3 regions of the Micromonospora sp. NPDC023814 genome follow, and region 3 is predicted to be linked to each of the others. Evidence: riboswitches for the same ligand, from Rfam matches in the RefSeq annotation. Region 3 holds a riboswitch; each other region holds the start of a gene.
What was found. Region 3 has a riboswitch for cobalamin ahead of bluB (5,6-dimethylbenzimidazole synthase). Riboswitches for the same ligand answer to the same signal wherever they lie in the genome.

Region 1 (3,199 bases), on a different contig from region 3:
CTGTGACCACCACCCGCGAGCCCCGCACCGTCACGGCCGGCACCGCCGCCACCGGCGACGCCACGCCCGGCCCGGCCGGCACCGCCACCACCGCCGCCGGTCCTCGTCGCGCCCTGCTGGAGGTCGACGGGCTGACCGTCCGCTTCCAGCTCCGCGACGCCGTGGTGCGGGCCGTCACCGACCTGCGCCTGACCGTCCACCCCGGCGAACTGGTGGCCGTGGTGGGGGAGTCCGGCTGCGGCAAGTCCGTGCTCGCCCACGCCCTGCTCGGCCTGCTCCCCGGCAACGCCACCGTCTCGGGCCGCGCCCGGCTGCGCCCGCCCGGCGGGGACCAGGTCGACCTGATCGGCTGCACCGAGCGTCACCTCGCCCGCGCCGTACGCGGCCGCGCGGTCGGGCTGGTGCCGCAGAGCCCCGCCACCGCGCTGACTCCCGTACGCACCGGCCGGCGGCTGCTGGCGGAGACCCTGCGCGCCCACGGGCACGCCCGCCGCGACGCGCCCTCGGCGGCCGAGCGGGTCGCCGCCGACGTCGGGCTCGACCCCGCCGACCTCGACCGCTACCCCCACGAGCTGTCCGGCGGCATGGCGCAACGCCTGGCCACCGCACTCGCGCTCGCTCCCGACCCGCCGCTGCTGCTCGCCGACGAACCCACCACGGGCCTCGACCGGCCCCTGGTCGACCACACCCTCGACCTGCTGCGCCGCCGCTGCGACGCCGGCAACGCCGTCCTGCTCATCACCCACGACCTGGCCGCCGCCCGCCGCGTCGCCGACACCGTCGCCGTCATGTACGCCAGCCGGGTCGTCGAGCGCCGGCCCACCGAGGCGCTGTTCGCCGCGCCCGCCCACCCCTACACCGCCGGCCTGCTCGACGCCCTGCCCGAGCGCGCCTTCCGACCGGTCCCCGGCCACCCGCCGATGCTCACCGACCTGCCCGTCGGCTGCGCCTTCGCCCCGCGCTGCGACCGCGCCACCGACACCTGCCGCACCCCACCCACCCCGACGGCGGACGGCCCGGGCCATGTCGCCTGCCACCACCCACTGCCCGTCGGAGCGCCGGCATGACCACGACCGCACGTCGGAGCGCCGCGCCGGCCGCGACCGCGCTCGCCGCCCACCAGGTCACCGTCGCCTACGGTCGGCAGCGCGTCCTCGACCGCGTCGACCTGCACGTCGCCCCCGGCGAGACGGTCGGGCTGCACGGGCCCTCGGGCAGCGGCAAGTCCACCCTGGCCCGGGTGCTCGCCCTGCTGCACGCCCCGGACGCCGGGCACGTCACCCTCGACGGCCACCGGGTCGCCGGCGTCCGTCACCGGCTGCCGGCGGCCGTCCGTACCCGCGTCGCGATCCTGTTCCAGAGCCCACGCGCCGCCACCGACCCGCGGCTCAGCCTGGCGGACATCGTCGCCGAACCGCTCCGCGCCACCGGCGTACCGGCCGAGCAGGCCAGGGCCCGCGCGGCCGAGCTGGCCGACCTCGTCGGCCTCACCACGGACCTGCTCGCCCGCCGCCCGCACGCGGTCAGCGACGGGCAGCTGCAACGGGCCTGCCTCGCCCGGGCGCTCGTGCACCGGCCGGCCTACCTGCTCTGCGACGAGGCAACCGCCATGCTCGACGCCTCCACCCAGGCCCACCTCGCCGCCGTCATCACCGACTACCAGCGACAGCGCGGCGCCGGGGTCCTGCTGATCACCCACGACCCGGCCCTGATGGCCCGCTGGGCGACCCGGGTCGTCGACCTCCCGCCCCCGCCGGGGGCATGACCCGTCGCGCACCGAACCGTCCACAGTGGTGAAGAAGCCGCTCCATGGCATTCGTCACCGTGGCATTCGGGGTCGGGCGCAGGCTAGGGTGACGCTGCCGTGGTGTTCGGGAAGCCGGTGGAAGACCGGTGCGGCCCTCGCCACTGTGATCGGGAAGTCCGAGGCCCTCGTCGTCAGAGGTCACTGGGCGTGTCGCACGCCTGGGAAGGCCGGCCACGGACGCACCTCCCGTCAGCCAGGAGACCGGCCACGGCACTGCGATGACCCGTCCACGAGGTGCTGGAAGGCGGTCCCGATGCGCGTGCGCGCTGTGCGGTCCACCCTGTCCCGGCGCGTAGCCGCGCCCCTGTCCGTCCTCCTCGTCCTGCTCGGCGCCTGCGCCACGGACGACGACCCCGCCCCGGCATCCGGCGCGCCGGCCACCCTGACCAACTGCGGCACGCCGGTCACCGTCGCCGCCCCGCCCCAGCGGGCGGTCACCCTGAACCAGCCCGCCACCGAGATCATGCTGGCGCTCGGCCTGGCCGACCGCATGGCCGGCACGGCGTACCTGGACGACGCGATCCTGCCGGAGCACGCCGCCGCGTACGCATCGGTGCCGGTGCTGTCCGGAAAGTACCCGGCCAAGGAGAAACTCCTGGAGACGGCGCCGGACTTCGTCTACGCCTCGTTCCACAGCGCCTTCGGTGACGAGGGCGTCGGCGACCGGGCCGCCCTGGCGGGGCTCGGCATCGGCACCTACCTCTCACCCGCCGGGTGCCCGAAGCCGCACCGGCCGGGGAAGCTCACCGTCGAGGACGTGTTCGCCGAGATCCGGGACGTCGCGGCCGTCTTCGGGGTGCCGGCGCGGGCCGAGAGGCTCATCGCCGACCACCGCGCCCGGATCGCCGCCGCTGCCGCCAGATTCGACGGCACGCGGGACGTCTCCGTGCTCTGGTGGGACGCCCGCACCGACGCCCCGAGCGTGGGCGCCTGCTGCGGCAGCCCCAACATGATCATGTCGGCGGTCGGGGTCGGCAACGCCTTCGGCGACCTCGCCGGCGGCTGGGCCGACACCAGTTGGGAGAGCGCCGTCGCGCGCGACCCCGACGCGATCGTGCTGGTCGACGCGACCTGGGACCCGGCCGCCGCGAAGAAGGCGTTCCTGGCCCGGCACCCCACCCTCAAGGACCTGCCCGCAGTGGCCGGGCAGCGGTTCGTCGTCATCCCGTTCTCGTCCACCACCGCTGGGGTGCGGGCGGTGCTCGGCGTCGAGGCGCTCGCCGCGGGGATGGCGCAGCTTCCCGACGGAGCGGGCCGCTGACCGCCGTGGCGCGCCGTACCGCCGTGGCCCGCCGTCTCGCCGTGCGCGGTCGGGCCGGCGCGGACCCTGGCGCCACTGCCTCCGGGGCCCGGCGCGGCCGGCCCATCCGTCCCGTCGGCACGGTCGCCCTG
Region 2 (3,199 bases), on a different contig from region 3:
CAGCCTCAGCCTGATCGCCATGAAGGCGGCCGTCGCCAATCACCTGGCGGACAGCCATCCCGAGCAGGGCCGGGCCGCCCTGGGCGCGATCGAGCGGGTCAGCCGGAGCGCGCTCGACGACATCCGGGTCGTGCTCGGCGCGCTGCGCGACCCGGCCGACACCGCGCCGAGCTTCGCCGAACTCGACCGGCTGGTCGAGGCCGTCCGGTCCGCCGGTGTCACCGTCGACGTCGACCGGGCGACCGACCTGGCCCGGGTGCCCGCGGCCGTGCAGGCTTCGGCGTACCGCATCGTGCAGGAGGCGCTCACCAACGTGCTGCGCCATGCCGGCCCGACCCGCTGTCGGCTCGCCGTGGCGGTCGAGCCCGGGGTGCTGGCCGTCGCCGTCGTCGACGACGGGGGGTCGGGGCGCGCCGTCGGGCCGCCCGGCCACGGGCTGCGGGGCATGCGCGAGCGGGCCGTGATGCACGGCGGCACCCTGGAGGCCGGCGTCGAGCCCGGCGGCGGCTTTGCCGTGCGCGCCCGGCTGCCGTTCACCCCGGCGGTGTCGGACGATGGGTGAGCCCGTACGCGTGCTCCTGGCCGACGACGACGTGCTGCTGCGCGGCACCCTGCGGCTGCTGGTTGACGCCACCCCGAGAATGACCGTGGTGGCCGAGGCGGGCACCGGGCGGGCGGCCGTCGAACTCGCGAGGACGCACTCGCCCGAGGTGGTGCTGATGGACGTCCGGATGCCCGAGTTGGACGGCATCACCGCCACCGAGCAGGTCACCGCCGGCCGGGACGCGCCCCGGGTGCTCGTCCTCACCACCTTCGACCTCGACGACTACGTGTACCGGGCGCTGCGGGCCGGGGCGAGCGGCTTCCTGCTCAAGGACACGTCCCCCGTACGGCTGCTCGACGCGATCAGGGTGGTCGCCGCGGGTGAGGCGCTGCTGGCCCCCAGCGTCACCCGTCGGCTCATCGCCGAGTTCACCCGGATGCCGGCGGCCCGACGGGTGCCGGGACGGCTCGACGGGGTGACCCCGCGGGAGCGGGAGGTGTTGACGTTGATCACCCGTGGGATGTCCAACACCGAGATCGAGCAGCACCTGCACCTCAGCCGGGGCACCGTCAAGACGCACATCGGCCGGTTGATGACGAAGCTGGGCGTCCGCGACCGGGCGCAACTGGTGATCGCGGGCTACGAGTCGGGGCTCGCCGACCGGTGAGGTGCGGTCGACCGTCGTGAGCGCCGCGCCGCGCCGGCCCGGCGGGGTCGGCGTCCGATCCCGTCGCGTTGACCCGGGGACCGGGGGTGTGGCAGCATTCGCGGCCTGACGGCAGTGAAGGAAGCCGGTGCGATTCCGGCGCGGTCCCGCCACTGTCACCGGGGAGCGATCCCCCCTCGTGAGTCACGGCCGTGCGTGCGCGGTTGGAAGACCGGGGGTGAGCGTCGATCCGGGAGCCAGGATACTTCGGCCGTCGGGAGCGACCCCAGGGCGTGGACACCCGAGGAGGACCCGATGACGCACCGCGTCTCCGCCATCGACGATCATCGTCGCATCGTGCCCGGCCGCGACAGCGCGCCGGCGAGCAGCCGCATTTCCGCAGCCCCGTCCGGCCGCCGCGCCGCGCGTCCGGCCGGCCGTGGTGTGCCCGCCCCCGGCCGCCCCGCAGCGGTCGGACGCGTCGCCCGTCCCTGACGCCCGCACCGCGCCGCCCGACCCCGCCGGCCCGCCGGTGAGCCGCTTCCCGGCCCGCCGTACCCGCTGAACCGCGCCCACCCCTCGTACCGCCCGATCGTCCTCGCGTCGATCCGGGCGTCACTCTCCGGAGCCGTCCGTGCGCATCCTGCTGCTGTCCACCGCCGACACCGACCTGCTCGCCGCCCGCGCCAGCGGCGCCGACTACCGCCTCGCCAACCCCGCCCGGGTCGCCGCCGACGCCGTGCCCGCGCTGCTCGACGGCGTGGACCTCGCGGTCGTACGCCTGCTCGGCGGCCGGCAGGCGTGGCCGGACGGGCTCGCCACGGTGCTGGCCTCCGGCGTGCCCACGGTCGTGCTCAGCGGCGAGGCCCTGCCGGACGCGGAGCTGATGGCGGCCTCCACCGTCCCGGCCGGGGTGGCCACCCAGGCGCTGGCCTACCTGGTCGAGGGCGGCCCCGAGAACCTCGCCCAGCTCGCCCGGTTCCTCTCCGACACGGTGCTGCTCACCGGCGAGGGGTTCGCCCCGCCCGCGCCGACCCCGACGTACGGCGTCCACGGTGACCGGCCCGTGTGGCCCGACCGGCCGACCGTCGGGATCGTCTTCTACCGGGCGCACGCCCTCGCCGGCAACACCGGCTTCGTCGACGTCCTCGCCGACGCCGTCGACGCGGCCGGCGGCAACCCGCTGCCGATCTTCTGCGGCTCGTTGCGCGGCCTCACCGCCGGCGCGGGACCGCTCGGGCTCTTCGGCCGCTGCGACGCCCTGCTGGTCACCGTGCTCGCCGCCGGCGGCACGGTCGCCGCCGACGCCTCCGGCGGGGGCGACGAGGACGCCTGGGACGTGGGCGCGCTCGCCGCCCTCGACGTGCCGGTGATCCAGGCGCTCTGCCTCACCAGCACCCGCGAGCAGTGGGCCGGCAGCGACGCCGGACTGTCCCCGCTGGACGCCGCGATGCAGGTGGCCATCCCCGAGTTCGACGGCCGGATCGTCACCGTGCCGTTCTCGTTCAAGCGGATCGACGCCGACGGGCTCTCCAGCTACGTCGCCGACCCGGAGCGGGCCGCCCGGGTGGCCGGCATCGCCGTGCGGCACGCCCGGCTGCGGCACGTGCCCAACGCCGACAAGCGGCTCGCGGTCGTGCTCAGCTCCTACCCGACGAAGCACTCCCGGGTCGGCAACGCCGTCGGCCTGGACACCCCGGCCTCGGCGGTCCGGCTGCTCGCCGCCCTCGCCGAGGCCGGCTACCACCTCGGCGACGCCCCGGTGCCCGACGACGGGGACGCGCTCATCCACGCCCTCATCGCCGCCGGGGGACACGACGTCGAGTGGCTCACCCCGGAACAGCTCGCCGCCGCCGAGGCCCGGGTGCCCGGGGCGACGTACCGGCGCTGGTTCGACGAGGCGCCGGCGGAGCTGCGGGAGCGGATGCTCGCCCACTGGGGGGAGCCGCCCGGCGGGCTCTACACCGACGGCGGCGACATCGTGCTGGCCGGGCTGCGCTTCGGCAACG
Region 3 (3,199 bases):
CGTCCCCCTCCGGCTCGACCCGGTTGCCGCTCGGGGTGCCGATCGCCTTCAGGTCGGCCCCCGCGCAGAACGTGCCGCCGGCGCCCCAGAGCACAGCCACCGCCGCGTCGGGGTCGGCCTCGAAGGCGCGGAACGCGTCGGCCAGGGCCCGGGCCGTCGGCCCGTCGACCGCGTTGCGGGCCGCCGGGCGGTCCAGGATCACCGTGGTCACCGGCCCGTCGTGCTCGACGCGTACGCCCATCGGCACAGCATGCCCCGGTGGTGCCGGCGGCGCCAGGGGGCGTCAGCGCTCCTTCGCGGCGCGGGGACGGACCAGGGTCGCGCCCAGCGCGGCGCCGACCACGCACGCCACCCCGGCCGCCTGCGGCCAGGCCAACAGCTCGCCCAGCAGGACCAGCCCGACCAGCGCGCCGATCGCCGGCTCCAGGCTGAGCAGGATCGCGAAGACCCGGGCCGGCATCCGGCGCAGCGCGGCCAGTTCGGCCGAGTACGGCAGCACCGACGACAGCAGTGCCACCACGACGCCCAGCGCGAGGGTCCACGGGTCGAGCAGCGCCGTGCCGCTGCCGGCGACCCCGAACGGCAGTACGGCGAGCGCGGCGACGGCCATTCCCAGCGCGAGGCCCCGGCTGCCCGGCACGCGGGCGCTGACCGCCTTGCCGAGCAGTACGTACCCGGCCCAGCCGACCGCGATGGCGACGCACAGCAGCAGCCCCACCCGGTCCACCCCGGTCCCGCCGAGCCCGCTGATCAGCAGCACCCCGCCGCCCGCCAGGACCGCCCACGCCACGTCGGCGGGCCGGCGGCTGCCGGCGAGCGACACCAGCAGCGGCCCCGCGAAACCGATGGTGACCGCCACGCCGAGCGGCACCCGGTGCAGCGCCGCGTAGAAGGCGAGGTTCATCAGCGCCAGGGTGAGCCCGAACGCCCCGACCAGGCCGGCGGCGCGCCAGCCCAGCCGCAGCCCGGGCCGGGCCACGAGCAGCAGGATCAGCGCGGCGAAGCCGAGCCGCAGCGTGGTCGTACCGCCGGCGCTGGTGCTGCCGAAGAGCTGCTTGGCGACGGCCGCGCCGACCTGGGTGGAGAGCATGCCCAGCAGCATCAGCAGCGGTGGTGGCACGGCCCGGGGCCGGCCGAGGGCGACGGTCAGTCGGGCCGCCGGGTGGCCGGCCGGCAGCGGGCGGGAGGCGAGTGCGTACACCCGGACCACAGTGGTCGCGGACGGCGCGGCCCGCGACCGGATTTCCACGCCCGGCCGTCGGGTCCGGCGGGTCCGGCCGGCGGGCGGCGGGTCCGGGCGGAGGGCCGGCGCCTGGCAGGTCCGGGCGGGCGGCGGCGGGGCGGCGGGTCCGGGTGGCGCCGTCGTCTGGGCGGTCCTCGCGGTGGTGCTGGCCCGCGGCGCTAGCATGCCGGGCGGCACGATCATGTGAGGTGCCCCGCGCGAGCGGGGAGAATCGGGAAGCCGGTGCGAATCCGGCACGGGCCCGCCGCGGTGACCGGGGAGCCACCGTCCACGCGCGAGAGCGCAGCCACTGGCCCGCCCGGGCCGGGAAGGCGGACGGCCAGGCGTCGATCCGGGAGTCCGAAGACCGGCCTCGCGGTCAGGTGCCCACGCCCGGAGCGTGGGCCGAGCGCAGCGGGAGCCTGCCTTGGATCTCTACGACGTCATCCATCGCCGCCGGGACGTCCGCGGCCAGTTCACCGGGGCGCCGGTGCCCGACGAGACGCTGCACCGCGTCCTGACTGCGGCGCACGCCGCGCCGAGCGTCGGCTACTCCCAGCCCTGGGACTTCGTCCTCGTCCGCGACCCCGAGCTGCGGCGCCGGTTCCACGAGCACGTCCAGACCGAGCGGGACACCTTCGCCGCCACCCTGGCCGGGGAGGCGGTCGAGCGGTTCGCCCGCATCAAGATCGACGGGGTGCTGGAGTCCACCCTGTCCGTGGTGGTCACCTACGACCCGGCCCGCGGTGGCCCCGCCGTGCTCGGGCGGCACGCCATCGTCGACACCGGGCTCTACTCGGCCTGCCTCGCCATCCAGAACCTCTGGCTGGCCGCCACCGCCGAGGGGCTCGGCGTCGGATGGGTGTCGTTCTACCGGGAGCCCTGGCTGGCCGAGCTGCTCGGCATCCCCGACGGCGTACGGCCGGTGGCGTGGCTCTGCCTCGGGCCGGTCACCCACTTCGAGGCCGTGCCCGACCTGGTCCGACACGGCTGGCGGCAGAAGCGCCCGCTGGCCGAGGCGATCCACCACGACCGCTGGACGCCGCCGGACCGCTGACCTCACCACCGCGGAAGGGCGGGCCCCATCAGGCCGGGGCGCGCCCGGTTCCGGGCCGGCAGAAACCTCGTCACGCACCGCTGCGGATCCGTCACCGGATACCGGTTTGCGGTCGCTCCTGCCGGGAAGTCGGTACGGGTGCGAGCACTCATGACGAAGATCGAGCAGGCCTCCGCGCTGGACCGGATCGGCGACCGGTTGCAGCGGGCCGTCCAGGCCACCCTCCGCCCAAGGCGCGTCCGCGACCTGCTGCACGGCGTCTGGCTGGGGCACCCGCTGCACCCGGCGATGGTGCAGGTGCCGGTCGGCGCGTGGCTCAGCACGGCCGTGCTGGACCTGATGCAGGGGCAGCGCCGCGCCGCCACCACGCTGTGCGCGGTGGGCACCGTCAGCGCCCTGCCGGCTGCGGTCGCCGGGCTCAACGACTGGGCAGCCCTCGCCCGAGACCAGCGCCGGATCGGCCTGGTGCACGCCGCCTCCAACAGCATCGGCCTGGCGTTCTACGCCGGCTCCGTGGCCGCCCGGATGACCGGCCGGCACAACCTCGGCCGTACGCTCGGCTTCCTCGGGCTCAGCGCCGCGAGCATGGGGGCGTACATCGGCGGGCACCTGGCGTACAAGCAGGGCGCGCAGGTCAATCAGAGCATCTCCGAGCTGCACCGGATGAGCGACGGCTGGCATTCGATCGCGGACATGGCCGCCCTGCCGCAGCGAAAGCTGATCACCCGGGAGATCGACGACGTCTCGGTGATCCTCTACCGGCACGGCGACGAGGTCACGGTGATGCTGGAGCGCTGCCCGCACCAGAGCGGCCCGCTCGGCAAGGGCGAGGTGCAGGAGATCGACGGGCACGCGTGCGTGGTCTGCCCGTGGCACGGCAGCACGTTCCGGCTCAACGGCGGCGAGGTCGTGCACGGCCC

Region 1: it holds a riboswitch for cobalamin, as region 3 does, so the genes downstream of both, AB0G14_RS15955 (ABC transporter substrate-binding protein) here and bluB (5,6-dimethylbenzimidazole synthase) in region 3, are expected to answer to the same signal.
Region 2: it holds a riboswitch for cobalamin, as region 3 does, so the genes downstream of both, cobN (cobaltochelatase subunit CobN) here and bluB (5,6-dimethylbenzimidazole synthase) in region 3, are expected to answer to the same signal.

Annotation. Positions count from the first base shown of each region.
Region 1 covers NZ_JBFAAF010000025.1:89,680-92,878, forward strand. Annotated here, with positions in the region: gene AB0G14_RS15940 (ABC transporter permease) at 1-6, shown strand, start outside; gene AB0G14_RS15945 (ABC transporter ATP-binding protein) at 3-1,067, shown strand; gene AB0G14_RS15950 (ATP-binding cassette domain-containing protein) at 1,064-1,765, shown strand; cobalamin riboswitch at 1,849-2,032, shown strand; gene AB0G14_RS15955 (ABC transporter substrate-binding protein) at 2,061-3,068, shown strand; gene AB0G14_RS15960 (iron chelate uptake ABC transporter family permease subunit) at 3,074-3,199, shown strand, end outside.
Region 2 covers NZ_JBFAAF010000046.1:34,951-38,149, forward strand. Annotated here, with positions in the region: gene AB0G14_RS23025 (sensor histidine kinase) at 1-562, shown strand, start outside; gene AB0G14_RS23030 (response regulator transcription factor) at 555-1,211, shown strand; cobalamin riboswitch at 1,329-1,458, shown strand; gene cobN (cobaltochelatase subunit CobN) at 1,825-3,199, shown strand, end outside.
Region 3 covers NZ_JBFAAF010000005.1:146,052-149,250, forward strand. Annotated here, with positions in the region: partial or broken gene AB0G14_RS04320 (crotonase/enoyl-CoA hydratase family protein) at 1-241, opposite strand, end outside; gene AB0G14_RS04325 (EamA family transporter) at 284-1,201, opposite strand; cobalamin riboswitch at 1,413-1,613, shown strand; gene bluB (5,6-dimethylbenzimidazole synthase) at 1,650-2,279, shown strand; gene AB0G14_RS04335 (Rieske (2Fe-2S) protein) at 2,430-3,199, shown strand, end outside.